Regions from separate parts of the Rahnella sp. JUb53 genome, predicted to be linked through region 1. Evidence: predicted binding sites of a transcription regulator. Region 1 holds the regulator's gene; the other holds the start of a gene.
What was found. The regulator ArgR, encoded in region 1, controls arginine synthesis, uptake and breakdown. The targets are predictions, from matches to a motif close to ANTGAATAAAAATACANT.

Region 1 (3,148 bases):
CTGAAGTGGCTGAACATTGTATTCAGCCAGCGCACTGGAGCGCAGATGTCGATTCGCTGGTTGATATGGTGATCAAGGCTTCCCAGCCGGGCGACCATATTCTGGTGATGAGCAACGGCGGCTTCGGCGGCATTCACGGCAAACTGCTGGCGGCACTGGCAACCAAGGCGCAGGCTGTGCAAGAGCTGTAAAACGTAAATTGATGGAACCAGGCACAGCTCCGGCTGTGCTTTTTTTTGCCTTTTACCGACGGACAGGACTCTTTGAGGCAAAAATTTTGACAAAAAAAAAGCCCTCAAAAATTGAGGGCCAAAGGGTGTCGTCGGACAGGACGACGAGGGTATCGTTAGCCGGAGAGCAAGGCAGTGGCAGTGTCAGCTCTCCTTCCAGCCTCAACAGCGCAGTGTATTTTCGCTGTATTTCTTCGAACAGTGGCTGTTGAAACCCGGTAACGCTAATTCAAAATACTCAAACAGTGGCTTTGTATCAGGGACTTACTCAGGGATCTTACTGATAGATTTCTGCGGTTGCATGATAAGCGCCGTCGTTATGGGCTTCTATCACGCGGAAAGATTTAGCGCCTTTGCTGTCGGCTTTATCAGACAGTTGCTGGCGGATATCGGTCGGAACACCATCGACGCCGCTGACGCTGATTGTGCCCATAGGCTGTAAATTTTCTGCTTGCTGATTAGTCACCAGCTGAGCGGCGGATGCACCGAAAGAAACAGCAGATAACAGGCTTAGGGCGGCAATAGTAGTAATGATTTTCATGATAATTTCCTGAATTCACTGACGTTGTTAGATTATTTCGAGATCAACGTCGATTGATGTCTGGATTCATCAGAACTGTGATATCGGGTTCAGGAGTGCGTAAAGCCTACGGGAACGCAGATGATGCAGTGACAAATCCGTCTAGATGCGCATTGCGCGGGCCCGATTCATTCAGGCCCCTTCGCTACGTTTACCCGAACTTATTGGTAAATTTCAGCGGTCGCGTGGTAGTTACCTTCTTCACGAACTTCGATAACACGGAATGCTTTAGCGCCTTTGGCATCGGCTTTGTCTGACAATGCCTGACGGATATCAGAAGGTGCGCCGGCAACACCGCTCACGCTGATCATGCCAGTTGATTGCAGATTTGACGCTTGTTCCTGTGTTACAGGTTGTGCTGCAAAAACGCCAAATGACAGGGCAGATAGAATGCTTAATGTTGCGATTGTAGTTTTAACTTTCATGATTTTGACCTCGTCGATTTTATTATGTTTTCAATATCCGGTGCTTCACACCACGGAAATGAGTATACATCTAATAACTGTAAATATTAATAGTTTGCTAATAGTTATTTAGGTGTCTATGTGCATCCTATGTGTATTTTTAATAACTAAAAAGAATAAAAAACGCGTGAAAATTAGACTTTTTGTGTTAATTTTTCGTAAAATCAATAAATTGGGTGAATGTGGCTATTTGTGCTTATTTTTGCAGTGAATCACATCGTTGAAATCTTTCTGTGACGTGGTTGTGGTGCTTGTTAAGGGATTTAACAGGAATGACTGCGGGATGCTCTTGAAAGGGAACAGTGATTTAGAAAGGAGGTAGCTAAGAGGAGGCCAGAAAGCGTGTTCTTCTGACCTCTGGCACAGAAAAGGTGCTACAGCAGGTTCAAAATGAGGCGGATTTACAGTTCCTGCTCGAACAGACTGAGTATCGCGTCATGGAGTTGCTTAACGCTAAAGCCGCGGGCCGGTGTCGTGAAGATGGTATCATCGCCGGCAATCGTGCCGAGGATCCCTTCTGATTTACCCAGTGAGTCGAGCAAGCGGGCGATCAGTTGTGCCGCGCCCGGACTGGTGCGGATCACGACAACCGCGTCATTATGGTCTATATCCAATACCAGATTTTTCAGCGGGCTGGTGGTGGTTGGCACCCCAATCTCAGCAGGCAGGCAGTACACCATTTCCATCTTCGCATTACGGGTTCTGACAGCACCAAACTTGGTCAGCATCCGTGAGACTTTTGACTGATTGATATTTTCGAAACCGTCATCCTGAAGTGCGGCAACAATTTCGCCCTGAGAACTGAATTTCTCTTCCTTCAACAATGCTTTGAAGGCTTTGATTAAATCTTCCTGTTTAGCAGGATTACGCATTTTGCACCCTGGTCTCTGTATCATAGTTGTGTTGATTATGCAGATAATTGCATTTTTATGCAACTGTGCGAAGAGATGCAGATCCCGAATTATGCATCCGGCAAGGAACACAGGCGTTATGGGGAAAAAGGAGAGGTAATGGATATGCCAAAAATGTGCATTACGTTGAGACCACACCTTCAATCCCTCCTTTATCTGATGATCACGATTCAGCTCTCAACATTGGAGCGAATTTAACCATTTATTAACCTGGTGTGTTTTGTGCTGCTACTTTTAATAATGTCGCTTTCCGATAAAAAGTCATAAAAGACCGGAAAAGGTCGTTGCAAAGGGTTTTTTTTACTTTCTAAACGACCAACCTCAGTTTCTCTGCAGGTGAGCAATTGTTTTTAACAGCGTAAGTGATTAAGGTCACACTAAAATAATTCCACGACACTTATAAGTTAATGATAAAAAAGGAGTATAGGATGAAAGTTGCAGTTCTCGGTGCTGCGGGTGGTATCGGTCAAGCCCTCGCGCTTCTGCTCAAGACCCAGCTACCTTCCGGTTCCGAACTCTCATTATATGATATCGCTCCGGTTACTCCGGGTGTCGCTGTCGATCTCAGTCATATCCCCACAGCAGTTAAAATCAAAGGTTTTTGCGGTGAAGATGCGAAGCCAGCTCTGGTTGGCGCGGACATCGTCCTGATCTCTGCCGGTGTCGCCCGTAAACCCGGTATGGATCGGTCTGATTTGTTCAACGTGAACGCGGGCATTGTTCGCAATCTAATCCAGCAAGTGGCCAGTACATGCCCGAAAGCCTGCATCGGTATCATCACCAACCCTGTTAACACGACCGTTGCGATTGCGGCTGAAGTGTTGAAAAACGCCGGTGTATACGACAAAAACAAACTGTTTGGTGTGACAACGCTCGATGCTATTCGCTCTAACACTTTCGTTGCTGAACTCAAAGGTAAGCAGCCAGAAGACATTGAAGTGCCGGTCATTGGCGGGCACTCAG
Region 2 (3,148 bases), on a different contig from region 1:
TTTTCCTGCTCCTGAATTTATTATGCAAAAGGGCGCACTATGCTGCGCCCTTGAAAAGGGTATACCGAATGCGCCGCCGGTGCGTTACGCCAGAATACGTGTGCCGATGGCGACACCGTTAAAGAGTGCTGGTAATTGTTCGGCGTGACGCCAGCTGGCGATATCCACCGGACGTCCGAGAGAACGCGCAGCGTCCAGCGCGGCGTTAACTTTGACGATCATACCGTCAGTGATGATGCCCTGATCGATAAGCTGTTCAGCTTTCTCTGCACTCATTTCCGGAATGCGCTGGCCTTTGCCATCGAGAATACCGCTGACATCCGACAACAGGATCAGATCTGCGCCCAGTGTAGCCGCCAGCGCCGTCGCGGCCTGATCCGCGTTAACATTCATCAGCTCGCCAGCAGCAGTGATGCCGATAGAGCTGACAATCGGCAGATAACCTGCGCCGGTCAGCGTGTTGATCAGCGCCGGATTGCCCGCTTCGGCTTTACCGACGAAGCCCAGTGATTCATCCAGCTGTGTCACGCTGACCGTGCCGCCATCTGCCAGAGACAGGCCAACCGCGTTGATGTGATTTTTAACCGCCCACGCCAGCAGGGTTTTGTTGGCGCTGCCCGCCAGCGCGCCGGTGATGATATCAATCTGATCAGCCGGAGTAACACGCAGACCGGCCTTTTTCACCACAGGCAGATTCAGCTTTTTCATCAGCTCATCAACCAGGCAGCCGCCACCGTGAACAATGACCAGCGGGCGGTGATATTCCTGACGATAAGCCACTACCGCCATGAACAGGCGCTCAAGCGCTTCTTCATTGTCCAGCAACACACCACCTAATTTGATGACTAACGGATTCATAGCTGTTCGCGCCCCGACCGGTTGAGAATGTTAATTAATAACAATAGGTTTCATTTTAATCTAGCATCCCTGCGCGTCTGAATAAACGCTCAGGGACGGTTGTTTTTGTCTGCTGAAAATCAGAGAGATTGTTAAAGCAGCGATTGCGTTTCAGGGAAGCCGAAACGGATATTCATGCACTGAACCGCCTGTGCAGACGCGCCTTTCAGCACATTATCTTCCGTCGCTACCACAATCAGATGTTCGCCTTTCACCGCAAAACCAATGTCGCAGAACGGCAGCCCGACCACGTCTTTCAGTGCCGGAACACCTTTGGTGTACAAACGCACCAGCGGTTTATCGTGATAAGTATTATGGAAAGCTTCCGCCACATCCTGCTCCGTCACACCCGCATTCAGACGGCAGGTGATGGTCGCCAGAATACCGCGCGGGAAGTTGCCCAGATGCGGAGTAAAAATCACCGGCACGCCAAGGTGTTCAGCGATTTCCGGCTGATGACGGTGACTGAAGAGTTTGTACGGCTGAAGGCTGACTTCGCAGAAGCTGTTGCCGAGCGTGGCTTTACGCCCTGCACCACTGACACCGCTGGTGGCGTTGATGACCGGCCACTGGCTGTCATTGAGCAGACCATTTTCGATAAGCGGTTTCAGCGCCAGCTGTGAAGCGGTCGGGTAGCAACCCGGCACGGCAATCAGCTGCGCGTCTTTTAATTTGTCAGCCTGCCACTCGGCCAGGCCGTACACGGCTTTGTCGAGCAAATCGAGATGCTGATGCTCGAAGCCGTAGAATTCGGTGTAAAACTCAGGTTTGCTGACGCGGAAGGCACCGGAGAGATCAAACACCACACAGCCCGCCGCCAGAAACTGCGGCGCGAGGTCATGGCTGACTTCGTGCGCGGTCGCCAGAAATACCACATCGACACCTTTCGCTGCTTCCGCCACGTCAGTGAGTGGCAAAACAGGCAAATCGACGATGCCTTTTAATTGAGGATGCAAATCAGAAAGCAATTTTCCTGCATCTGCACTTTGCGCTGAAACCGTTAAACCGGTTATGTTCATATGTGGGTGGCGATTCAGGTAAGCAGCGAGTTCGGCTCCGGCATAACCTGTGGCACCAACAATCAGCGTATTCAACATAGGGCTTATTCACCTTCTCAATTTTTGGGTAGGGGCCGGATGAATTTTTTTCCGGTTTCCTTACGCGCTGGCTTATTGTATTTTTATTCACAATTATTGCATGAATATGAATACTACCCTAACTAAAGGCTGTCAACAGTGAAGATGAAATTACCTCCTTTTATTGAGCTCTACCGGGCGTTAATCGCAACCCCTTCCATCAGCGCAACCGATGCGGCATTGGACCAGAGCAATGAGACGTTAATCAATTTACTGGCAGGCTGGTTCGGTGATTTAGGCTTCAAAGTCGAAGTGCAACCCGTTCCAGGAACGCGCCATAAATTCAATATGTTAGCCAGTACCGGCGAAGGCGCAGGCGGCTTACTGCTGGCCGGTCACACCGACACCGTTCCGTTTGATGACGGCCGCTGGACACGCGATCCTTTCACCCTCACCGAGCATGAAAATAAGCTCTATGGTTTGGGCACTGCCGACATGAAAGGTTTCTTCGCCTTTATCCTCGATTCCCTGCGTGATGTTGACCTGACCAAACTGACTAAACCGCTGTATATTTTGGCGACCGCCGATGAAGAAACCACCATGGCCGGTGCCAGCTATTTCTCCAAAAACGCCAAAATTCGCCCTGACTGCGCGATCATCGGCGAACCGACGTCCCTGAAGCCTGTTCGTGCGCATAAAGGTCATTTGTCGAATGCTATCCGTATCACCGGCCAGTCCGGTCATTCCAGTGACCCTTCGCGTGGCGTCAACGCCATTGAACTGATGCACGAATCGATTACCCATTTAATGACGCTGCGCAATACGCTGAAAAGCCGTTACAACCACAGTGGCTTCGTCATTCCGTACCCGACCATGAACTTTGGCTACATTAACGGCGGCGACGCGCCGAACCGTATTTGTGCCTGCTGCGAAATGCATATGGATATCCGCCCGCTGCCGGGTCTGACGCTGACCGACATTGATGGTCTGCTGAACGAGGCTCTGGCACCGGTGAGCGAACGCTGGCCGGGACGTATCGTGATTGAAGAACTGCATCCGCCGATCCCGGGCTATGAATGTCCGCCGGATCATCCGCTGGTGCAGGTGGTCGAGAAACTGCTCGGTGTGGAAACGGAAATCGTTAACTACTGCACCGAAGCGCCGTTTATTCAGGA

Region 2: the regulator ArgR is predicted to act here: its motif matches at 2,069-2,086, upstream of argC (N-acetyl-gamma-glutamyl-phosphate reductase).

The regions. Positions count from the first base shown of each region.
Region 1 is NZ_SLYT01000005.1:85,276-88,423, forward strand. It holds gene mpl (UDP-N-acetylmuramate:L-alanyl-gamma-D-glutamyl-meso-diaminopimelate ligase) at 1-191, shown strand, start outside; gene yhcN (peroxide/acid stress response protein YhcN) at 508-771, opposite strand; gene yhcN (peroxide/acid stress response protein YhcN) at 972-1,235, opposite strand; gene argR (transcriptional regulator ArgR) at 1,676-2,146, opposite strand; gene mdh (malate dehydrogenase) at 2,614-3,148, shown strand, end outside.
Region 2 is NZ_SLYT01000014.1:13,733-16,880, forward strand. It holds gene argH (argininosuccinate lyase) at 1-1, opposite strand, end outside; gene argB (acetylglutamate kinase) at 85-858, opposite strand; gene argC (N-acetyl-gamma-glutamyl-phosphate reductase) at 990-1,994, opposite strand; gene argE (acetylornithine deacetylase) at 2,133-3,148, shown strand, end outside.